2 regions of the Paenibacillus sp. FSL L8-0638 genome follow, and region 2 is predicted to be linked to the other one. Evidence: predicted binding sites of a transcription regulator. Region 2 holds the regulator's gene; the other holds the start of a gene.
The links. Region 2 encodes CtsR, which represses protease genes until heat stress. Its sites were predicted from a motif close to ATGGTCAATAAAGGTCAAACA; they were not measured.
Positions count from the first base shown of each region.

Region 1: the regulator CtsR is predicted to act here: its motif matches at 7,445-7,465, upstream of clpP (ATP-dependent Clp endopeptidase proteolytic subunit ClpP).

Region 1 covers NZ_CP151960.1:206,529-219,271, forward strand. Annotated here, with positions in the region: gene MKY35_RS00905 (ROK family glucokinase) at 1-904, shown strand, start outside; gene rapZ (RNase adapter RapZ) at 970-1,869, shown strand; gene MKY35_RS00915 (YvcK family protein) at 1,882-2,868, shown strand; gene whiA (DNA-binding protein WhiA) at 2,874-3,818, shown strand; gene MKY35_RS00925 (HPr family phosphocarrier protein) at 3,955-4,224, shown strand; gene MKY35_RS00930 (SIMPL domain-containing protein) at 4,497-5,258, shown strand; gene MKY35_RS00935 (DUF4163 domain-containing protein) at 5,500-6,606, shown strand; gene clpP (ATP-dependent Clp endopeptidase proteolytic subunit ClpP) at 6,736-7,332, opposite strand; tRNA gene MKY35_RS00945 (tRNA-Arg) at 7,542-7,616, opposite strand; gene MKY35_RS00950 (sugar-binding domain-containing protein) at 7,886-8,923, shown strand; gene gap (type I glyceraldehyde-3-phosphate dehydrogenase) at 9,018-10,028, shown strand; gene MKY35_RS00960 (phosphoglycerate kinase) at 10,152-11,333, shown strand; gene tpiA (triose-phosphate isomerase) at 11,393-12,145, shown strand; gene gpmI (2,3-bisphosphoglycerate-independent phosphoglycerate mutase) at 12,147-12,743, shown strand, end outside.
Region 2 covers NZ_CP151960.1:5,188,465-5,201,207, reverse strand. Annotated here, with positions in the region: rRNA gene MKY35_RS23230 (23S ribosomal RNA) at 1-1,067, shown strand, start outside; rRNA gene rrf (5S ribosomal RNA) at 1,220-1,336, shown strand; gene MKY35_RS23220 (GNAT family N-acetyltransferase) at 1,501-2,688, shown strand; gene MKY35_RS23215 (CtsR family transcriptional regulator) at 3,226-3,690, shown strand; gene MKY35_RS23210 (UvrB/UvrC motif-containing protein) at 3,760-4,284, shown strand; gene MKY35_RS23205 (protein arginine kinase) at 4,313-5,377, shown strand; gene clpC (ATP-dependent protease ATP-binding subunit ClpC) at 5,422-7,866, shown strand; gene radA (DNA repair protein RadA) at 8,107-9,480, shown strand; gene disA (DNA integrity scanning diadenylate cyclase DisA) at 9,493-10,569, shown strand; gene pssA (CDP-diacylglycerol--serine O-phosphatidyltransferase) at 10,624-11,370, shown strand; gene MKY35_RS23180 (PIN/TRAM domain-containing protein) at 11,557-12,642, shown strand; gene ispD (2-C-methyl-D-erythritol 4-phosphate cytidylyltransferase) at 12,713-12,743, shown strand, end outside.

The DNA.
Region 1 (12,743 bases), 910 kb from region 2:
TAAAGTAGGCATTTGTAATGAGAACGGACAGCTTTTGCACACATACGAGGGACCAACCGAAACCGATAAAGGTGTAGATGTTGTCATTGGTAATATCGAAAAATATGTGCGGCACATTGTTGAGGAATCTCCTTATGAGTGGGATCAACTCAAGGGTGTCGGTGCAGGCGTTGCAGGTTTTACGAATGTTCGTGATGGTATTATTGTCCTCGCTCCTAATATTGGCTTTCGTGACGTACCGATCCGTGCGCTCCTAGAGAACCGGATTGGCAAGCCTGTGAAAATAGACAATGATGCGAATGTTGCTGCGCTAGGTGAGGCTTGGGCTGGTGCAGGCAAAGGCATCGAAAACTGCGTATGCTATACCCTGGGAACAGGAGTAGGTGGCGGTATTATTATAAACGGTAGAATATACCAAGGTTCTTCAGGCATGGCCGGGGAAATTGGTCATATCAGCGTCGTACCTGATCTGGAGGCAATTCAGTGTGGATGCGGCAAAATGGGTTGCTTGGAAACTGTATCTTCTGCAACAGGCATCATTCGTATGGCCAAGGATGCTGTGGAACGTGGCGACCGGACCTCTCTGGCGCTGGAGGATCACATTGCCGCCAAGGAAGTATTTGATGCTGCTAAAGCCGGGGATGAAGTCGCACTGCGTATCGTGAACCGGGCTGCCTTTTATTTGGGGAAATCCATGGCAGCGGTTGCCGCTGTGCTTAATCCAGAGTTGTTTATTATAGGCGGCGGTGTTTCTAAAGCAGGCGACTTTTTGTTTGAAGAGATGCGTCGCGTATACGCCAAGCTGGCACCTGAACCGCTTCAAAAAGGTGTATATATCGTACCAGCGGTGTTAGGCAATGACGCGGGTGTCGTAGGGGCTGCAGGGTTGCTGCTACGCTCCTGACCACAGGTTACTGATAATACGGGTACTGGCATAGAGCGAAGAAGCAAAAGGAGAGGGAAGTCCATATGACAGATAACCTAAAAAATGCTGCGCCGTGGGCAACGCTCATTATTATTACGGGGATGTCAGGCGCAGGGAAGACCATTGCGGTTCAGAGCCTGGAAGACTTGGGCTTCTTCTGTGTTGATAATTTGCCCCCTGTACTGATCCCCAAATTTGCAGAGTTGATTGAGCAGTCTAATGGTAAAATAGGCAAGGTTGCACTCGTCATTGATTTACGCGGACGAGAATTTTTCACTGCCTTGTCGGAATCGTTGAATTATATTAAAGATCATTTTACGATTCATTGTGAAATTTTATTCTTAAATGCGAATGATGGCGTTCTCGTACAGCGGTATAAGGAAAGTCGTAGACGTCATCCACTGGCTCCAGACGGCATGCCTTTGGATGGGATTCGGTTGGAGCGCAAGATGTTGGAAGAACTAAAAAGCTCGGCTACACAGGTTATTGACACAAGTGTGATGAAGCCTGCAACTTTAAAGGCAAGGATTATTTCACGATTTTCTCATCTGGAGAGCAGTATGCTTTCCGTGAACATTACTTCTTTTGGCTTCAAGTATGGTATTCCCATTGATGCCGATCTTATATTCGATGTGCGCTTCCTGCCTAATCCCCACTATGTGGACCAACTACGTCCCCACACTGGACAGGATAGCGATGTATATGATTATGTCATGAAATGGCCCGAGACTCAGGCATTCTTGACCAAGTTGCTGGATATGTTACACTTTTTGATTCCGCAATATCGCAAAGAAGGCAAAAGCCAGGTCATTATCGGCATTGGCTGTACTGGCGGTAAACATCGTTCTGTTGCAATATCGGAGTATTTAGGAAAAATGCTGGGTGCCAGCGAGACAGAATCTGTTTCTGTTTCGCATCGGGATGCTGATCGGGACCGGCATTAATGAGGTGAAATCATGAAAGAGACCGGATCACAACGGGAGCGCCCACGTATAGTTGTTATGGGCGGCGGAACCGGCTTGTCCGTCATGCTGCGGGGCTTAAAGCAAAAGCCGCTAGATATTACGGCTATTGTTACAGTCGCTGACGATGGCGGAAGTTCCGGGATTTTGCGTAGTGAGCTGCAGATGCCCCCTCCAGGGGATATTCGCAATGTGCTGACTGCCTTGGCTGACGTGGAACCAGTGATGTCAGATATGCTGAAATACCGTTTCGGTGCGGGATCAGGATTGTCAGGCCATAGTCTGGGCAATCTGATTTTAGCAGCGATGACCGATATATCGGGGGATTTTGTAACGGCGGTGCGTGAGCTTAGCCGTGTATTTGCTGTCCGGGGACGTGTGCTGCCAGCAGCCGAGGAAGGCGTTGTGCTAAGCGCCGAAATGGAGGATGGCACGGTGATTACCGGAGAGTCCAAGATCCCAGAAGCGGGCGGACGAATAAAACGCGTCTTTCTTGAACCGACTCACGTGGAGCCGTTGCCTGAGGCTGTAGAGGCCATTAATGAAGCTGATGCGATTTTGATTGGCCCCGGCAGTCTATATACCAGCATATTACCGAATTTGCTTGTACCTAAACTCGCTGAAGCTGTAGTGAAATCAGACGCTATCAAAATATTTGTCTGTAACGTTATGACCCAGCCTGGTGAAACCGATGGCTATACAGTAGGAGACCATCTGCAAGCTATTTTTGAGCATGTAGGGCATCATCTCTTCGACTATGTCATTGTAAATAACGGAGAAATTCCACCCCAAGTACAGGAAATGTATGCCGAGCAGGGAGCCAAGCCAGTTCAAGTAGACATGGGCGAGCTGACCGACCGGGGATATAAAGTGGTGGCAGATACATTAGTTCTGTTCCGCACGTATTTACGGCATGATGCAGACAAATTGAGCCAGCATATTTACCAATTGGTACAAAACTGGATATTAAGAAGGAGGTGAGTCCCTTGTCCTTTGCGGCACAAACGAAAAAAGAGCTTACGATGATTGAAAGCCAGTCCTGCTGTGAGAAAGCGGAACTATCTGCGCTCATACGTATGCTCGGATCCGTACAACTGTCGAATAAAAGGGTGATATTGGACGTGTCCACAGAAAATGCCGCGATTGCAAGGCGGATTTACTCCTTGATCAAGAAGCATTTTCAACTTCATATCGAACTGCTTGTACGGAAAAAAATGCGCTTGAAAAAAAATAATGTGTACATTGTCCGTATTCCTAATGATGTGCAACAACTGCTAAAGGATCTTTATATCGTCTCAGAAGGTTTCTTGTTCACTGACGGGATTAATCGGGATATTGTTCGGAAAAACTGTTGTAAGAGAGCTTATTTACGGGGCGCCTTTATGGCAGGTGGCTCTGTCAACAATCCTGAAGGATCATCTTACCACCTTGAGATTTCTTCGATGTATGAGGAGCATTGTCAGGCACTCGTTGATCTTGCGAATGAGTTTCATCTAAATGCTCGCTGTATTGAGCGAAAAAAGGGTTTTATTCTCTACATCAAGGAAGGCGAGAAGATCATTGAGCTGCTTAGCATCATTGGGGCGCATCAAGCCTTGTTCAAATTTGAAGATGTACGCATTATGCGCGATATGCGCAATTCCGTGAATCGTATTGTCAATTGTGAAACGGCTAATTTGAACAAGACAATCGGAGCTGCTGTCCGGCAAATTGAGAATATTAAGTTGCTGGAGAGAGAAGTTGGCTTGGAGACCTTGCCGGATAAACTGCGTGAAGTGGCAGAAGTTCGGCTCGCTCATCCCGATTTGAATTTGAAAGAAGTCGGGGAAATGCTCAAAGGGGTTGTGAGTAAATCGGGTGTAAATCATCGGCTTCGCAAAATTGATGAGATGGCTGACAAAATCAGGGGCGAAAATGGCCTGATTCCGTAAAAAGAATGTCGGTGGGGCTTTTAGCCCCGGTTTTTTTAGTTTTTTTTCTAGTGTCTGTCCCGGGTTAATGTTATAATGTGATAAATAAAATGGAGTAAGTAGTGTCCAGATTTATTTGATGAGGGGGTAAGCTGACATGTCAAAACATCCGGTAGTCGTACGTTTGAAAACAGGACTGCACGCCAGACCTGCTGCGTTGTTCGTACAGGAAGCGAATAAATATTCATCTGAGATTTTTGTGGAAAAAGATGACAAAAAGGTTAATGCCAAGAGCATCATGGGTATTATGAGTCTTGCCATCAGCACAGGTACTGAAATCAATATTAGTGCTGAAGGTGCGGATGCCGAACAGGCTGTAAACGCTTTAGTAAGTCTGGTTAGTAAGGTAGAGCTGGAAAATCAATAAACAAAGAATTGCTTGTAATATAGTGTATGATCTTAGTGAAAAGCCCCTTTGGGGCTTTTTTTTATATCCAGAAAAAAATCCTTCGAACACTCCTCAGCTAACTGTTTATGTGTGGATTTATTGGATATAGAGGCCGTATTAAGTTCAAACTATAAATAATGAAAATCCTCGTGGTCATGCTCTGTTTCGGAAATTTGTACGCTTGGCTGCAACCTTTTTCCGTCTTTTCCGTCTGGAAGGTACAAACATTTACTAGAAAGAGGTTGAATTCAATGAGACTTTGGACAAAAACAGTAGCCACGGCAGTTCTCACAGGAGCATTAATGGCAGGGGGAGTAGCAGGAGGATTATGGACAGGGGCAGATCGTGCTTATGCTGCGTCAACAGCTTCGACGGTAAACGGTGTAATTAATGTGACTGGAAGCGGGGAAGTATTGGCAAAGCCCAATATTGCTTATCTCTCTATCGGTGTACAATCGGAAGGGAATACGGCAGCCGCTGCTCAAAAAGCCAATGCTACAAAATTGAACAAGGTTACACAACTGCTGAAAGAAAAGTGGAGCATCAGCGGAGATGACATTCAGACCAGCCAGTTTTATGTACAGCCTAACTACACCTATAACGAAAAAGAAGGGCAGAAGCTCAAAGGCTACACTGCCAACCATACACTTTCCGTTAAATACCGCGATTTGGATAAAATAGGTCAGTTGTTGGATGAGGCGACCAAGTCCGGAGCCAATAACGTAGATAATGTTCTTTTTTCCGTGGAAGATCCTTCGACTTATGAGGAAGAAGCCATTACTAAAGCATTGGGAAGCGCACAATCTAAAGCCAGTGCTGTAGCTAAAGCGGCCAAACGCGGATTAGGTGCTCTTGTGAATGTGACGGTAGATGGCGGAGAAGCACAAGTCTTTACACAACGTGAAAATGCCATGTCAAAATCGCTCATGGATTTAGCAGGTAGCGGGACAGACATACAATCGGGGCAAGTAACAGTGAAAGTTCAGGTGTCGGCTCAATACGAAATGAACTAATATAGATCATCAAACGAAGCCACAAGCGGCCTGCATCATGCGCAGGCTGGCTTGCTGGCTTTTTTTGTATACCGAAACCTTTTTGTAATGAGTCTGTCATAGCTAAGGGTTATTAGGTGTACAGATTGAAATCGGGGAGTGTACAGATTGTAAACTACATACAATGGGGTATAGATATAATAAGTAAAGTGATTATTTACACATAGACAATACAGAAATAATAACAGGAGGAATACTTAATATGAATAAGCATACGAAAAAATGGGGTTCAGCACTGCTGGCAGCAGGGATTTTAGCAGGAGTCGCAGCTGTTCCCGTTTCCTATATCCAGGCAGCATCGATTAAACAGCAGCAAGCGGCAACACAGCAACCAGGAATCACTATCCAATGGAATGGTAAAGCGTTGCCCGCTAAAGGTGTTCAAGTGAACGGGAGTACAATGATTCCGGTGGCCGCACTGCGAGACAGCTTGGGGATTCCAGTAAGCTATGATGCGAAAGCAACGACCTATACCGTAGGTAGCGGGTACAATAAACTTTACATTATGGCTTCTTCCTCGGATGCCTACGTCAACGTCAATGGAATCAATACACGTAGTATGGATGCCAAACAGATCGCTGGGAAGCTATACATTCCTATGAGTCTGTTGAAAGACTATCTAGGCATAGATGCTCAATGGAACGCAGCTCAGAAGACAGTAACGCTAAGTAAAAGTCAGCTAAACCCGATCACAATTGCGTCTCAAACACTTCCAGCTTCGAGTAATGCGAAGGTATCTTACAAAGTTAAGTATCCGCAAATCAGCGGCAGCCAGCTGAATCCTGAGGCTCAAAAGGCCATTAACCATGTGCTTAAAAAGCATGCAGAGGGTATAATGGCAGCAGGCAAAAAGATGGTGGCAGAGGGAGAGGTTACAGCAGAAAGACCGTATGATTTCGAAAATGATTTTGCAATTGCCTATAACAAGGACGGTATTCTAAGTGTGATTATGCAGGACTACTCGTATACAGGTGGCGCACACGGTATGACGGCGCGTAAAGGATATACGTTCTCGCTCGCTGATGGTAAACTACTGCAGTTGTCTGACGTATTGAAGGCAAATCCGAACTACAAAAAGTTCCTCAATGCTGATTTGAAGAAAAAAATCGATGCGCTTCAGGCTGGTGAAGGATTCGGTAAATTTAAAGAGCTGGCGGCAGATCAGAATTTTTATGTGACGAACAGTGGAGTAACAATCGTGTTTGATTTGTATGATTATGCGCCATACGCGTATGGAATTCCAGAGTTTACTTACTCGTTCGGTCAACTGCTGCCTCAAGGCGGAAAGCCTTTTGCGGGACAGATTTAATAGTAGAAATGAGTAAGTTGGACTGTCTATACTCTAAAAAACAATAAAGCAAAAAAGCTGCCTACCGGATAATAACTTCCGGTAGGCAGCTTTTTCATTTACCAGCTATCGAGAGGCAAATTTCTTCTCTTATACACCTTCTGGAGAGGAGCTAGTTAGCACTTTATCAATAATACCGTATTCTTTGGCATCATCAGCAGACATGAAGTAGTCACGGTCTGTATCTTTTTCAATACGTTCCAGTGGTTGGCCTGTGCGATCTGCGAGAATGCGGTTCAGTTTATCACGCATTTTCAGAATGCGGCGTGCGCGGATTTCGATATCCGTTGCCTGGCCTTGTGCACCACCCAGAGGTTGGTGAATCATAATTTCACTGTTTGGCAAAGCGAAACGTTTACCTTTGGCGCCTGCATTCAGCAAGAACGCGCCCATGGAAGCCGCCATACCTACACAAATCGTAGATACATCAGGTTTAATGTATTGCATCGTATCGAAAATGGCCATACCAGCTGTAATGGAACCGCCAGGACTGTTAATATACAAGTGAATATCTTTTTCAGGATCTTCGGCAGCCAAAAACAGCATTTGCGCAATTATAGAGTTGGCTACAACGTCATTGACGTCCGAGCCTAACAAAATAATGCGATCCTTTAACAGTCTGGAATAAATGTCATAGGCGCGTTCGCCGCGGTTACTTTGTTCTACTACCATAGGAACATAGCTCACGTCAAAAAACCTCCCTTAAATATCGTTAGTGGATTTGGTGGACATGCCGATTACACGTCCCTTATTTATAAACTGTTACCGTATTAACCACATGATAAACAATTTCAAACAAAAAGTCAAAGAAAGTCAAACTAATGATTTAAAAAAAGAGCCCTCAGCGCTCTTATTGGTTAAAACATTATATAGAAGCATTTAAGCGTTCATTAAAATGGCGCGCCCGCGAGGAATCGAACCTCGATCTCAGGCTCCGGAGGCCTACGTCATATCCGTTGGACCACGGGCGCATAGTTGATTCAATGCAAACAACTAACTAATTAAACAGCTAATTGGAAACAAAGATGATTATATGATATACAGCAGTGAATTGCAAGCTTTTATTAAATGCGCATATTCAGACAAATGGTTGAGAAATATAGGTTCAGATAGACTTGCATATGGAGCAAATATTGGTTAAGATATACGTGGGACTTAAAAAGTTATCCCGGGACGTTTTAAGACCAGTTAGAGATAGAGCATTAGAGACAGAACTTAGAAGTGTGCGGGAGTGGAAAGCATGCGAAAGATATTAGAAATACAGAAGCAGCTTCTGCCCGACCTCATGGATGTTTTGAAAAAAAGGTACACGATCCTGCATCAGATTATGCTGTCCGATGTTGTTGGACGCAGAACACTGGCAGCTTCACTGAACATGACCGAGCGCGTGTTACGCGCCGAAACCGATCTTCTTAAAGCTCAGGGGCTAATTGAGATTGAGAGTGTAGGCATGAAGGTGAGCAAAGCAGGACTGGATCTGCTGGAACAGCTGGAGCCGATTGCGAACAACTTGTTCGGCCTGTCCCAATTGGAGGACCAGATTCGTCAAGCCTATGGTTTGAGGAAGGTGGTTGTCGTTCCAGGGGATTCGGATGTTTCTCCGTTAACAAAGCAGGAGCTGGGGCGCGCTGGAGCAAAAGCGTTGCTAAGTGTTATGGACGACGAGGATGTGGTCGCTGTAACAGGTGGCACGACGATTGCAGACGTGGCGGAACAACTGGCATTGCCTTCTAATGGCCCCCTTAAGGGTGGGTGGTTTGTACCGGCACGCGGGGGTTTGGGAGAAAGCATGGAAATGCAGGCCAACACAATTGCTTCCACAATGGCTCGCAAGGTCGGCGCTCAATACCGTCTGCTCCATGTACCGGATTTGCTCAGCAATCATGCTTACAACTCCTTGCTTGAAGATACGAACATTCAGGATATATTGAGCCTGATTCGCGAGAGTCGTATCATCATTCACGGGATAGGCAACGCCATAGCGATGGCACATAGACGTAAACTTGATCCCGAAACCTTTGCCCAGATCAGCAGTGAAGGGGCGGTAGCCGAATCGTTTGGTTATTATTTTAACGAAGATGGCGTCGTTGTTCACAGAATGCTGACGCTTGGACTCCGATTGGAGGACATTAGGCGTACCGATACGGTTCTAGGTGTAGCTGGAGGCAAGAACAAGGCGGCCGCTATTCATGCGGTACTGCGTTTCGGGCAAGAAGACATTCTAGTCACCGACGAAGGCGCTGCTGTTGAGATTGTAAGTCGTTATTTAAATGATTAATATAGGATTTATGAATCGTGTTGTCTTGACAGGCTTTCGGGTCTGTCTTGAATATATAAAACTAAACTAAACGAACTTTGGGAGGAACTCACTCATGACAGTTAAAGTTGGTATTAATGGTTTCGGACGTATTGGACGCCTTGCTTTCCGTCGGATTCAAAACGTGGAAGGTATTGAAGTAGTAGCAATCAATGACTTGACAGATTCCAAAATGTTGGCACATTTGTTGAAATATGATACAACACAAGGTAATTTCCAAGGACAAGTAGAAGTACATGATGGCTTCTTCAAAGTAAACGGTAAAGAAGTTAAAGTTTTGGCTAACCGCAACCCTGAAGAACTGCCTTGGGGAGACCTGGGTGTAGACATCGTTCTGGAATGCACAGGTTTCTTCACAACTAAAGAAGCTGCTGAGAAACATTTGAAAGGCGGCGCTAAAAAAGTTGTTATCTCCGCTCCAGCTACTGGCGACATGAAAACTGTCGTTTACAACGTAAACCATGAAATTCTGGATGGAACTGAAACTGTAATCTCTGGTGCTTCTTGCACAACGAACTGCCTGGCTCCTATGGCTAAAACACTGCAAGATAAATTTGGTATCGTTGAAGGTTTGATGACTACAATTCATGCTTACACTGGCGACCAAAACACTTTGGATGCTCCACATGCTAAAGGTGACTTCCGTCGTGCTCGTGCAGCAGCTGAAAACATCATTCCTAACACAACTGGTGCTGCTAAAGCAATCGGTTTGGTTATCCCTGAGTTGAAAGGTAAATTGGATGGCGCGGCTCAACGTGTTCCAGTACCTACAGGTTCCCTGACTGAGTTGGTAACAGTTCTGGAGAAAAACGTAACTGCTGAAGAAATCAACGCAGCGATGAAAGAAGCTTCCGATCCTGAAACTTATGGATACACTGAAGATCAAATCGTTTCTTCCGACATTAAAGGCCTCACTTTCGGTTCTTTGTTTGATGCAACTCAAACTAAAGTTCTGACTGTCGGCGACAAACAACTGGTGAAAACTGTAGCTTGGTATGACAACGAAATGTCCTACACTGCACAATTGATCCGCACGTTGGAATACTTCGCTAAACTGGCTAAATAATAAGAACTTTCTTATTAGCAACATCATAGAGCGGAAACAGGTTATTGTTTCCGCTCTTTATATATCAAAATGTGCCTTAAATTCCTGTTTCGTAAAATTATAAGGGTGCGGAGGAATATGGAGATGAACAAAAAGAGCGTACGTGATATAGAACTGAATGGAAAACGGGTGTTTGTTCGTGTAGATTTTAACGTTCCGGTTGAAGACGGTAAAATTACAGATGACAAGCGTATTCGTGAAACCTTGCCAACCATTAACTACCTGATTGAAAAAGGTGCAAAAGTTATTTTGGCGAGTCACTTTGGACGTCCAAAAGGTCAGGTTGTTGAATCCATGCGTCTGACTCCTGTTGGCGTACGTTTGTCTGAACTGCTGAAAAAGCCAGTAGTTAAAGTGGACGAAGCGGTAGGCGAAGCTGTTAAAGCGAAAGTGGCTGAACTGCAAAACGGCGACGTGCTGTTGCTTGAAAATGTACGTTTCTATGCAGGAGAAGAAAAGAATGATCCTGAGTTGGCGAAGCAATTTGCTGAATTGGCTGACGTTTTCGTGAATGACGCATTCGGCGCAGCACACCGTGCTCATGCTTCCACTGAAGGTATCGCTCATATTCTTCCGGCTGTTTCCGGCCTGCTGATGGAAAAAGAATTGTCTGTTATTGGTAAAGCTCTGTCGAATCCAGATCGTCCTTTTACAGCCATTATCGGCGGTTCCAAAGTAAAAGACAAAATCGACGTGATCGACAACCTGCTGAACATTGCAGATAACGTAATCATTGGTGGCGGTTTGACTTATACATTCTTCAAAGCTCAAGGTTATGAAGTGGGTCAATCTTTGCTGGATGAATCCAAACTGGACGTAGCTCTTGGATTTATCGAAAAAGCGAAGAAACTCGGCAAAAACTTCTATCTTCCGGTGGATATTGTTGTGTCTGACGATTTCAGCGCTACGGCGAACACAGATATTGTGGATATCGACGGCATTCCTGCAGCTTGGGAAGGCGTGGACATTGGACCGAAAACACGTAAAATCTATGCAGATGTGATCAAAAACTCCAAACTGGTTGTATGGAACGGACCAATGGGCGTATTTGAAATCGAACCTTTCGCTGGTGGTACTCGTGAAGTAGCGGAAGCTTGCGCAACAACAGAAGCATACACCATCATTGGTGGCGGTGATTCTGCGGCTGCGGCTGAAAAATTCCACTTGGCTGACAAGATGGACCATATTTCCACTGGCGGCGGCGCATCTCTGGAATTTATGGAAGGCAAAGCACTTCCGGGTGTTGTTGCACTGAACGATAAATAATCAAACGCACTATGCGTGAATAAAGCTTTAGGGCACCTAATAGTTAGGAGTTGAAACCATTGAGAACACCGATTATCGCGGGTAACTGGAAGATGTTTAAAACCGTACCAGAAGCTAAAACTTTCATCGAAGAGATCAAAGGTAAAGCAGAGGTTGCAGGAGTGGAAAGCGTGATTTGCGCACCATTTACGAATCTTCCTGCTCTGGTTGAAGCAGTAAAAGGCACGTCTATTAAAATTGGCGCACAAAACCTGCACTTTGCAGAAGATGGTGCATTTACAGGTGAAATTAGCGGCGGAATGCTGAAAGATCTGGGCGTAGACTACGTTGTGATCGGACACTCCGAACGTCGTGAATATTTTAATGAAACAGACGAAACGGTGAACAAAAAGGTTCATGCGGCATTCCGTCATGACCTGACTCCAATCGTATGTGTAGGCGAAAAGCTGGAAGATCGTGAAGCTGGACAAACCAAAGAAGTTGTAAAAGTGCAAACTGTAGCAGCTTTTGCTGGTTTGGCTAAGGATCAGGCTGCACAAGTAGTTGTTGCTTATGAGCCAATCTGGGCCATCGGAACAGGCAAATCCTCCACTTCGCAGGATGCGAATGAAGTGATTTCCTATATCCGCAGTCTGATTAAAGAGCTGTATGATGAAAATACAGCAAATGCTGTACGTATTCAGTATGGTGGTAGTGTAAAACCTGAAAATGTTACTGAGTACCTGGGTCAAAGCGATATCGACGGCGCGCTCGTGGGCGGTGCCAGTCTTCAACCGGCGTCGTACATCGCGCTTGTTGAGGGGGCGAAGTAAGATGACAGCACCAAAACCGGTAGCTTTAATTATTATGGACGGGTTCGGACTGCGTGACACCGTGGAAGGCAATGCGGTTGCACAGGCCAACAAACCGAATTACGACCGGTATTTACAACAGTATCCTCATACAACGCTGACGGCTTCTGGCGAAGCAGTAGGTTTGCCGGAAGGACAAATGGGTAACTCTGAAGTGGGTCACTTGAACATCGGCGCAGGCCGTATCGTATATCAAGACCTGACTCGTATTTCGAAGTCCATCCGTGAAGGTGAATTCTACGACAATGAAACACTGGTTAAAGCAGTGCAACATGCCAAGAAGAACAACACGAAACTTCACCTGTACGGACTTCTGTCCGACGGCGGCGTGCATAGCCATATCAGCCATCTGTTCGCTATGCTGGACTTGGCGAAAAAAGAAGGCCTAACAGAAGTGTACATTCATGCTTTCATGGATGGACGCGACGTTATGCCAGACAGCGGCGTAGGCTTCATGCAGCAGCTGATCGCTAAAATTCAAGAAGTGGGCGTAGGTAAAATTGCGACTGTACAAGGACGCTATTACGCTATGGACCGCGACAAACGTTGGGAACGTGTA
Region 2 (12,743 bases):
TGACGCCTGCCCGGTGCTGGAAGGTTAAGGGGAGTGGTAAGCCTTCGGGCGAAGCTATGAACCGAAGCCCCAGTAAACGGCGGCCGTAACTATAACGGTCCTAAGGTAGCGAAATTCCTTGTCAGGTAAATTCTGACCCGCACGAATGGCGTAACGACTTGGGCGCTGTCTCAACGAGAGATCCGGTGAAATTTTAATACCTGTGAAGATGCAGGTTACCCGCGACAAGACGGAAAGACCCCATGGAGCTTTACTGCAGCTTGATATTGAATTTGGGTACGATCTGTACAGGATAGGTGGGAGCCGTAGAACTTTGAGCGCCAGCTTGAAGGGAGGCATCCTTGGGATACCACCCTGATCGTATCTAGGTTCTAACTTGGTACCGTAATCCGGTGCGAGGACAGTGTCAGGTGGGCAGTTTGACTGGGGCGGTCGCCTCCTAAAGAGTAACGGAGGCGCCCCAAGGTTCCCTCAGAATGGTTGGAAATCATTCGAAGAGTGCAAAGGCAGAAGGGAGCTTGACTGCGAGACCTACAAGTCGAGCAGGGACGAAAGTCGGGCTTAGTGATCCGGTGGTACCGCATGGAAGGGCCATCGCTCAACGGATAAAAGCTACCCTGGGGATAACAGGCTTATCTCCCCCAAGAGTCCACATCGACGGGGAGGTTTGGCACCTCGATGTCGGCTCATCGCATCCTGGGGCTGAAGTAGGTCCCAAGGGTTGGGCTGTTCGCCCATTAAAGCGGTACGCGAGCTGGGTTCAGAACGTCGTGAGACAGTTCGGTCCCTATCTGTCGTGGGCGTAGGAAATTTGAGAGGAGCTGTCCTTAGTACGAGAGGACCGGGATGGACGTACCGCTGGTGTACCAGTTGTTCCGCCAGGAGCACCGCTGGGTAGCTATGTACGGAAGGGATAAGCGCTGAAAGCATCTAAGCGTGAAGCCCCCCTCAAGATGAGATTTCCCAGTATGTAAGACCCCTTGAAGACGACGAGGTAGATAGGTTGGGGGTGGAAGTGCAGTAATGCATGGAGCTGACCAATACTAATCGGTCGAGGGCTTATCCTAAAGAAAAAACGCAGATGAGTTTCGGATCCAGTTTTCAGGGTGTAACCTTGAACATATGTACAAGTGACATACAACAAGCGCATGGCTATTCGTTCACACGATAAGCGATAAAGCGAATAACCGTACGGAAGAATTTGCATAGCAAATTCATGTTTGGTGGCGATAGCGGAGGGGTTCCACACGTACCCATCCCGAACACGACCGTTAAGCCCTCCAGCGCCGATGGTACTTGGACCGCAGGGTCCTGGGAGAGTAGGACGTCGCCAAGCAAAAGTGAAAAGGATGATAATCTCAATGAGATTATCATCCTTTTTTTATGCATTTTTAGATGGCCACCTGCTTCTAAGGTTGACAGAGAGAATGGGGTTTGCCACACTCTAAGTGTGTAATCTTTTTTATGGATGTCCAAGTATACGAGCGAGGTGATGAAGATATGGAGATCAGACAATTACAGCGTGAGGAATTTGAAGCGGCTATTGAATTATCTCAATATGCTTTTCAGTTTACAATGTCCCTAGAGGATCTGGAAAAGGCCAAGAAGAAATTCAAACCAGAACAAACATGGGGAATATTCGACGGACATGACTTAAATGCTAAACTGACTTTGTTACCGCTACAGGTATACATAAACGGTCAGGTTTTTGATATGGGGGGCATTGCTGGTGTGGCAACATGGCCAGAAAAACGTCGCGGAGGCATGGTATCACGTTTATTGACGCATGCACTTGAAGAGATGAAGTCTGCGGGACAAAGTCTTTCTTTTTTGCATCCATTCTCCTTTGCCTTCTATCGTAAATTTGGATGGGAAACGTATACAGAGTACAAAAAATACGTCATTCCCATTGATAAATTCCCTGCAAAACTTAAAACAGAAGGTACAGTCAAACGCGATATCAAGGATATTTCAGAACTGGACCAAGTGTATCAAGCGTATGCATCTCGTTATAATGGCACGCTGGTACGAGATAAGGAATGGTGGCAAGAGCGGATTTTAAATGAGAACTATCGAACTGCGGTATATTACTCAGAAACAGGCGATCCTCAGGGATATGCACTATACAAGATTGAAGATAAACAGTTGAATTGTGATGAGTTGGTATATGAAAATGAGACCGCTCGTCGGGCTTTATGGACTTATTTTGCAAACCATGACTCAATGATAACCCAAGGTAAATTTATTTACGTTCCAGCAGATGACAATTTGCCATTTTTACTCGATGATCCACGGATTCAACAGGAAACTGTGCCTTATTTTATGGGACGTATTGTGGATGCAGCTGCTTTTGTAGAAAGATACCCTTTTGAACAGCTTGAAGAGGAAACAAGTTTAACCTTAAATCTGACAGATCGGTATGCTCCATGGAATGATGGATTATGGAGATTAACGATTACTACGGAGGGGCAAGGACATCTGGAGAGAGTGGATATAAGCAATTCATCTGAAAACGCCATAGTAGCTGACTTGAAACTTGGGATTCAGTCACTGACGACTCTGATGCTTGGCTATCAGCAGGCTGATGATCTGTATAAGTGGGAGCGGATTGAAGGGAGTAGTGAGTCTGTGTCTGCCCTTAAACGCGTAATACCAGTAAATCAAACGTTTTTATTGGATTTTTTCTGATAAAGGCCTATTTAGATCTTTTAAGCTCATCTTTCAGAGAATATAACTTGTGTGGTTATCATTATTTTCAAAACTCTTTCTGTAATGGGAAGAGTTTTTTTATGGTATTGTATAAAACATAATTAGATTGCGAAAAATGGTATTGACCCCTTGGCAAAAATGGATAATGTGCTATAATGTGAATATAGTCAAAGAAAGTCAAAGTCAATCAAACCTAGTGTGATTCTGTAGAAGTATTATGCTGATGGATTGGCCGTATGAAGTAATTTCGATAGTAAAGAAGCAAACGAGGATTGAAATGATTTGCGTATAGTTAGGAGCTGACTCTTATGAACATAAGAGAAGTGTATGATTAATCGCAAATAAAGGCCACACTAGAGACAAAACGGTACATTTCAATGGATGTAGAACAGGCAATAGCCTAAATACAGCTTAGATTCGTGACTTTACCGTTTGGTTAAGTTCAATATACGGCGGACTCTGTGGAGCGTGAAATGTACTTGAATACTTGCGTTTCCGTTAGTGGAGGATGATGAAATGCGCAATGTTTCCGATATTATTGAACAATATTTGAAGAGTATATTGCTGGAAAGTCCCCAAGGTTTAGTGGAGATTCAGCGTAATGATCTGGCTGACCGCTTTTCCTGCGTGCCGTCGCAAATTAATTATGTAATTAGCACCCGGTTTACGCTGGAAAAAGGCTATGTGGTGGAAAGTAAACGCGGTGGTGGAGGCTACATTCGTATTCAGCGAATTCAGCTACCCGCACAGCATGCCATCCATACACATCTTCATCAGAGCATCGGGGAGGAAATTAGCCAATCAGCAGCAGAAGGACTGATTTATCAGTTAGAGGAAGCCCATTTTTTAAGCAAAAGGGAAGCTAATCTAATGAAGGCTGCTTTATCGAGGGATACATTATTACTGAAGCTTCCCTATCGTGATCAACTGCGAGCAAGATTGCTTAAGGCTATGCTGATCTCATTGCTGGCGACCAAATAGTGTGTGAATAGAGACTAATGTTTGGATGTAGGGTGGGTATTAAATCCTGACATTGAAGGAGGTGCTTTTATGCTGTGCCAAGAATGTAATATGCGGCCGGCAACTTTGCATTTCACCAAAATTGTGAATGGCGAAAAGACAGAGTTTCATATTTGTGAGACGTGTGCGAAGGAAAAAGGGGAGATGATCCCTGGAACACCTAACGGCTTTTCAATTCATAGCTTGCTGTCGGGGATGTTGGATCTTGACTCCAGTACAAAGAGCCAGTCTCCAGGCCACAGTGGTCCGCAGAACCTGCAATGCAAGGATTGTGGCATGACCTATGCACAGTTTAGTAAGCTGGGACGTTTCGGATGCCCGTCGTGCTATCAATATTTTGATAATCGTCTGGACCCTCTGTTCAAGCGTGTGCATGGCAGTACGAATCATGTTGGTAAAGTTCCGGTTCGCACTGGTGGCCGACTGAAGGTTAAACGGCAAATTGACGATTTGAAAAAAGAGATGCAACAGCATATTGTACAGGAAGAGTTTGAATCAGCTGCTGAGCTTAGGGATCAAATCAGAGAGCTTGAAAAAGAAATGACTGAAGAGTAAAGTTTGTGAAGAGTAGGAGGGATGCGTAATGCCCAATATTCGGTTTACGGAGAAGCCGCTAAGTGACTGGATGCGTGGTGATGCTGCGGATTCGGAGATTGTCATTAGCAGCCGGGTAAGAATTGCGCGTAACTTGCAGCATCTGCCTTTTCCCATGCTTGCTACCAATCAGCAGTCGGAAGAAGCACTTCAGCGCTTGACGGATATCCTTCAGTATGATGATTTAGGCGGTTTTGGTACTTTTCATACGTTGAAAATATCCGAGTTGGATGAGATCGACAAGCAGGTGCTGGTTGAGAAGCATTTGATTAGTCCTAATTTGGCGAACGAATCTCGTAACGGTGCTGTCTTAATTAGCGATGATGAATCGGTTAGTGTTATGATAAACGAAGAGGATCATCTGCGTATCCAGTGCTTATATCCGGGATGTCAGGTTAGAGAAGCTTGGGAACGCGCTATGGTTATTGATGATGCATTTGAAGCGCATGTTGATTATGCATTTGATGATCGGAGAGGTTTTCTAACCAGTTGTCCGACGAATGTCGGCACAGGTATGAGAGCTTCGGTGATGATGCATTTGCCCGCATTAGTCATGACTCATCAAATCAATCGTATATTGTCTGCTGTTTCACAGGTAGGTCTTACAGTTCGCGGCATTTACGGTGAAGGCAGCGAAGCGGTCGGAAATTTGTTTCAGGTGTCTAATCAGATTACATTGGGACAAACCGAAGCGGAGATTATTGAGAATCTACATGGCGTGGTGCTACAAATTATTGAGCACGAGCGTTCTGCCAGAGAAAGGCTAATGAATGAATCTATGCTGCGAATTACAGATCGGGTGATGCGTTCATTCGGTATTTTGTCGTATGCAGCAGTATTGGATTCCAAGGAGGCTGCACAGCGGCTGTCTGATGTACGTCTTGGCGTAGATTTGGGGATTTTGGAGCGTCCTTCCACCGCAGCGATGAATGAGCTGAATGTGATGACACAACCCGGGTTCCTGCAAAAAAGCTTTGGGGATAAAATGAATACCGAAGAGCGCGATATGTACCGGGCGAAGCTGATCCGGCAAAAATTAGGCACAACCCTTTAATATATAAAATGATCTGAAATACACACTGTGGAGGTGCAGGATATATGATGTTTGGAAGATTTACGGAACGTGCACAGAAAGTGCTTGCTTTGGCTCAGGAAGAAGCAGTTCGATTGGGACACAACAACATTGGTACAGAGCACATTTTGCTAGGCCTCATTCGTGAAGGTGAAGGAATAGCAGCGAAAGCCTTAATCGGTTTGGGCCTGGGACTGGAAAAAATCCAGGATGAAGTGGAAACGTTGATTGGACGCGGTCAAGAGCAACCGACGAACATTGCCTATACTCCACGTGCCAAAAAAGTCATAGAACTGTCTATGGATGAAGCCCGCAAACTGGGCCATACGTATGTAGGTACAGAGCATATTTTGCTTGGTCTTATTCGTGAAGGCGAAGGCGTAGCAGCACGTGTACTGAATAACCTGGGCATCAGTCTGAACAAAGCACGTCAGCAAGTGCTTCAATTGCTCGGCAGCAGCGAGGCTGTTTCCAGCCATCACGGTGCTCCAGCTAATGTCAGCACGCCAACTCTGGACAGTCTGGCACGCGATCTGACGGCATCTGCGAAGGAAAACAACCTGGACCCTGTTATTGGGCGTAGCAAGGAAATTGAACGCGTAATTCAGGTGCTCAGCCGCCGTACAAAGAACAATCCGGTTCTGATTGGTGAGCCTGGGGTAGGTAAAACGGCGATTGCCGAAGGATTGGCTCAAAAAATCATAGCGAATGAAATTCCCGAAACGTTGCGTGACAAGCGCGTAATGACACTGGATATGGGCTCTGTGGTAGCAGGCACCAAGTATCGTGGCGAATTCGAGGATCGTTTGAAAAAAATTATGGACGAGATTCGTCAAGCGGGAAATATCGTGTTGTTCATTGATGAGCTGCATACGTTGATTGGTGCTGGTGGAGCGGAAGGCGCAATTGATGCGTCCAACATCCTGAAACCTGCTCTGGCACGTGGCGAGCTACAATGCATCGGTGCGACCACCCTGGATGAATACCGCAAATATATTGAGAAAGATGCTGCCTTGGAGCGTCGTTTTCAACCAATTACAGTGGATCAACCTTCTCCAGAAGAGGCGATTCAAATCTTGTATGGTCTGCGTGACCGTTACGAAGCGCATCACCGTGTAAAGATCACAGATGAAGCTATTGAAGCGGCCGTAAAATTGTCAGATCGTTATATCACTGATCGCTTCCTGCCAGATAAGGCTATTGACCTTATTGATGAAGCGGGCTCCAAAGTAAGACTGAATTCTTACACTGTACCGCCAAACCTGAAACAGCTGGAAAACCGTCTGGAAGATATCCGGAAGGAAAAGGATTCAGCGGTACAAAGTCAGGAGTTTGAAAAAGCGGCAGCGTTGCGTGATACAGAGCAAAAAATCCGTGAAGAGCTAGACGTGACGAAAAACCAATGGAAAGAACAACAGGGTCGTACAGATTCTGAAGTTACACCAGAGGATATCGCTCAAGTCGTTGCAATCTGGACAGGTGTTCCAGTCAGCAAGCTGAAAGAGGAAGAAACACACCGCTTGTTGAATATGGAAGAGTTGCTGCATGAGCGGGTAATCGGACAGGACGAAGCAGTTAAGGCAGTAAGCCGGGCGATTCGCCGGGCACGTGCCGGACTGAAAGATCCGAAGCGTCCAATTGGGTCCTTTATTTTCCTCGGTCCAACTGGGGTTGGTAAAACAGAGTTGGCACGCGCCTTGGCTGAATCCATGTTTGGAGATGAAAATGCGGTTATCCGTATTGATATGTCCGAATATATGGAGAAACACTCCACGTCTCGTCTGGTAGGAGCGCCTCCAGGGTACGTTGGATATGAGGAAGGCGGTCAACTGACCGAGAAGGTACGTCGTAAGCCATACTCTGTTGTGTTGCTGGATGAAATTGAAAAGGCACACCCAGAAGTATTCAATATTCTTCTGCAAGTTTTGGAAGATGGTCGTCTAACAGATTCCAAAGGTCGTGTCGTCGATTTCCGTAACACCCTCATCATCCTAACATCTAATGTTGGTGCACAGGCGATTAAACGTAACTCCACGCTTGGTTTTACAGCTGTAGTAGACGCTGGGGCGGATTACGATAATATGAAGGGCAAAGTGATGGATGAATTGAAGAAAAGCTTCCGTCCTGAGTTCTTGAACCGGATTGATGAAATTATCGTTTTCCATTCTCTCGAAGAAAAACATATTGCTGAAATTGTGTCACTCATGTCTGAGGAGCTGCGTAAACGCCTGAATGAGTATGAGGTGGACTTCGAGTTGACAGACAACGCTAAAAAATTCCTTGCGAAGGAAGGCTTTGATCCAGCGTATGGTGCGCGTCCATTGCGTCGTGCAATCCAGAAGCATATTGAAGATCGCCTGTCCGAGGAATTGTTGACTGGCAACATTACTAAAGGTGACTCTCTCTTCATTGATGAGGAGAACGGTGCATTGACTGTAACCAAAAAGGATAATGTATCTGCCAAGTCCTAAAGCGGTTTACTAAATAAATAGTAGAAAAGGGTGTCTCGCAGGCTGGAAAGCTATTGCGAAGGCGCCCTTTTTGTGTATAAAACACGGTGAAAAGGTTGGGTAAATGCTTTGGGAAAGTTTGTGATATTGCTTTACGTCCGCCAAGCTTCAATGGTAAACTTTTATTGTTACAGCTCTTTCTGGGCTGTATGAACATAAATTTGACATCATCGTCGTCAATAAGGAGCCAAGGAACAAAGTATGGCTAAAGTGAAAACTAAGTTTTCCTGTACGGAATGTGGTTATGAATCGCCCAAATGGTACGGAAAATGTCCTGGATGCCAGGCATGGAATTCCATGGTCGAAGAAACGGAAAGCGTTGTAAAAACTCAAGGAATGGGGTCTTCCCTTCTTACTCATAGCACAAAAGACAAGCCACTCCCTATTATAGAGGTGGAGAGTGGCAAAGAAACACGAATTTTGACGGGAATTGGCGAATTGAATCGAGTACTCGGTGGAGGTGTGGTGCCGGGTTCACTCGTTTTGGTGGGCGGTGATCCGGGAATCGGTAAATCTACGCTTATGCTGCAAACATCTAATGAACTGGCTTTAACTGGTTTAAAGGTGCTGTACGTGTCTGGTGAGGAATCTGTCCGTCAAACGAAACTACGTGCAGATCGACTCGGTGCCTTGTCCCCCAGCCTATACGTATTATGTGAGACGAATTTGGAGACGATTGAAGAAGCGGTGGACAGCTTGAAGCCGGAATTTTTGGTCATCGACTCGATACAGACTGTATATTTGCCTGAGGTGACGAGTGCACCAGGTAGTGTGGCTCAGGTGCGGGAATGTACTTCACGCTTTATGCGAATTGCCAAGGGGCTAGGTATTGCTACGGTACTGGTAGGGCATGTGACCAAGGAAGGTGCCATTGCAGGTCCGCGTTTGTTGGAACATATGGTTGATTGTGTGCTTTATTTTGAAGGAGAGCGTCATCATACGTATCGGCTTTTGCGTGCAGTTAAAAATCGTTTTGGTTCTACAAATGAAATTGGCATTTTTGAAATGGCTGAAAGCGGTTTGCGTGAGGTATCCAATCCTTCCGAGTTGTTTCTGTCTGAACGCCCACTAGGGGTGGCGGGTTCTACTGTTGTAGCCAGTATGGAAGGAACCCGGCCTGTATTGGTTGAACTGCAAGCATTGATTGCAGCTACGCATTTTCCATCTCCACGCCGGATGGGCACAGGAGTCGATCATCATCGAATGGGATTAATCATAGCCGTGCTAGAAAAGCGGATGGGCATGTTTTTGCAAAACCAGGACGCTTATCTCAACGTAGCCGGAGGTGTAAAGTTGGATGAACCGGCGGTGGATTTGGCTATAGCTGTGAGTATTGCTTCCAGCTTTAGAGATGCTCCTACCAAGCCGTACGATGTGATTTTTGGCGAGGTGGGACTGACAGGTGAGGTGCGTGCGGTATCCCGAGCAGAACAGCGAGTACGAGAAGCGGAGAAACTAGGTTTCAAACGGGTGATCATGCCAGAGAAAAGCTTGAAGGGCTGGACACATCCGAAAGGGATACAAATTATAGGAGTAGGAACGGTAGCAGATGCACTGGCAGCCGCATTAGATTAGGGGGCATTGAGAATGAAAGAAGCGAGCCAACTGGATAAAATGAACGATTTGCTGCGGCTTGTGGCACCGGGAACTCCCTTTCGCGACGGATTAGAAAACGTTTTGCGTGCCAAAACGGGTGCTCTTCTGGTCGTTGGCTATAGCCCAGAAGTTATGGAAGTCGTGGATGGCGGTTTCTCCATTAATTGTGATTTTTCGCCGAACTATTTGTATGAGTTGGCTAAAATGGACGGCGCAATCATATTAAGCGAGGATTTAAAACGAATTTTATATGCTAATACGCAACTGATTCCTGACTCCTCGATTTCGTCGATTGAAACAGGAATTCGGCACCGGACGGCAGAACGAGTTGCTAAGCAAACTGGTAAACTAGTGGTGTCTATTTCCCAGCGGCGTAATATTATTACCTTGTATCAGGGGACATTACGGTATGCGCTCAAGGAAATCGGGGTTATTTTAACGAAAGCCAATCAGGCTATTCAGACGTTAGAAAAATATAGATCCGTGTTGGGGCAAGCCTCTACGAATTTGACAGCATCTGAATTTGAAGAGCTGGTTACCATGCCGGAGGTCGTTAATGTCATCCAACGGATCGAAATGGTGCTGCGCATCAAAATGGAGATCAAACGATTTATTAACGAGCTCGGAAATGAGGGTCGTCTGATTAGTATGCAGATGGAAGAGCTTGTCAGCAATATTGAGGAAGAAGCATGGTTGTTGTATAAGGATTATGCCAAAGACGATAGCGACGAAAAGATTCGTGAAATTATATTGGGACTCAAACGTTCTACGGACGACGAATTGTTGGATGTGAATCATATTGTACGTTTACTAGGCTACCCTTCTTCAGCTGCGACATCAGAGGAGTATATTGCTGCACGCGGCTATCGGGTACTGAACAAGATACCGCGTTTGCCGAATGTGATTATTCATAATCTGGTAGAGCGGTTTGGACGTTTTCCACATGTCATCACAGCAACGATAGAAGAACTGGATGAAGTGGATGGTATTGGAGAGGTTCGTGCGCGTACGATTAAAGAAGGTCTTAAACGTTTGCAGGAACAAGTTTTCATTGACAGGCAAATGTAAATGTAATACAGTGAAAGGATTATAATGGAACAATTCATACATTGAGGTGAAGAGATGATTACCAAATCAATTCCGAACTTGTGTACCTTAGGTAACTTGTTTCTCGGAATGATCGCCATTTTATTGGCTGTAGACGGAAAATACAGTCTTGCCGCTATTATGGTTATTGTCGCCATGTTGTTGGACGGACTGGATGGAAGAATGGCCCGGGTCCTGAATGCCCAAAGCGAATTCGGTAAAGAACTGGACTCCTTATCAGATATGATATCTTTTGGTGTTGCACCCGCAGTTATTATGTACATGGTTGCTTTTCATGATGCGAATTCGGCTCTCGCTTGGACGGTTACTGCCATTTTCCCGATGTGCGGAGCGTTGCGTTTGGCTCGATTTAACGTACGTCCTGGTGTACCAGGTTATTTTACGGGTCTACCAATTCCGGCAGCAGGTGGCGTATTAGCCACTTTGTCCTTATTCCATAACGATATTTCTTTGTTATACATGTCGATTGCCATGTTGCTGGTCTCTTATTTGATGGTCAGCTCCATGAAATATCCAAATTTTAAAAAGGTTGGCCTCCCGAAAAAAGCAATTTGGGTGGCTCCATGGGTCGTAATTGCAGCGGTGGTGTTGGCTGTTAAATTCCCTGACCAGCTGTCGAAGCTGATTTTTGTGCCACTGGTGCTGTATGCATTGTATGGTATGAAGCTGAACATTCGTAAGCTATCACGCAGACGTGGGCGTGATCGGGATCGTTCCAGTCAGGAAGAACAGGACGATCAATATCGTCATTCACAGCGGTAGTATCAAGCAAGTATAAGCATTTATTTCCTTGAATCATTTCAAGGAGATAAATGCTTTTTTTTATGCATAAAAAGTGAAAACACAGGGTTAGTTATGTGGGAAATGGATCATACTGGTAAGAGAAATGCTATGTATCCAATAAATAGCAGACTAATGAAAAGAAAATAAAGGAGGTATAGAGATTCAATGTGGAGAAAGGCTATTTTAACTTTTACAGGATTGTGCGGAGCATGGTTTGGCTATACGTTATACCAGCGGGTAGGGGGCATTGTATCGTGGATGCCAGAATGGTTGAGTGATGGGTCTTTACCGGGAATGGTTGTTTGGATGATGGCGGGAGCAGTGTTATTTATGGCCGGGTGCTCATTCGCAGGAGCATCCGTGGCGAACCGGTTGCAACAGGGCATTGAAGGCTTGGTACGAATTCCGATGAACGAGATGATGGCAGGTGTGATTGGTTTAGCGGTGGGATTGATACTTTCCTTAGCAGTCTATCCGCTTTTTTCATGGTTGGGGGCCCCGGGTCAACTTATCCAGACGGCTGTTACCGTGATATGTGGATATGTGGGATTGATGGTTGGACTAGAAAAGCGGGACGAGCTGTCATCCTTTTGGAGTTCTGGTTTTTTTGGTCGGGGAACGGGTGCAGATGAACGCAAGCTGGAGGAACATAAAATTTTGGACACCAGCGTCATTATAGATGGGCGTATTGCGGATATCTGCAAGACGGGTTTTATTGAAGGAACGATTGTGATTCCTGAATTTGTGTTAGAGGAGCTTCAGCATATTGCAGATTCATCAGATTTACTTAAGCGTAATCGTGGACGACGGGGCCTGGATATTTTGAATAAAATCCAAAAAGAGCTGGATGTGAATGTGCTCATTTACGAAGGTGATTTTGAGGAAATTTCAGAGGTTGACAGTAAGTTGGTCAAGCTGGCAAAGGTGTTACAGGGTAAAGTTGTAACTAACGATTTTAACCTGAATAAAGTATGCGAACTGCAAGGTGTATCAGTGCTGAATATTAACGATTTGGCGAATGCAGTGAAGCCTGTCGTACTGCCCGGTGAGGAAATTATGGTGCAGATTATTAAAGACGGCAAGGAGCATGGGCAGGGTGTAGCCTATCTGGATGATGGTACGATGATTGTTGTGGAAGGCGGACGTGACTATATTGGCTCTCTTATGGAGGTGCTGGTCACGAGTGTACTTCAGACCTCGGCCGGACGTATGATCTTTGCCAAACCGAAATTATTGGAAAAAGCTCAATAAACGCGGTATGATGAAGTAGATGTGTTATCATACGGATCGTCCAAGTGCGATCAGGGCAGGAGTTATTTGAATGAACAATCGGGTAGGAGTTGTCATTGTGG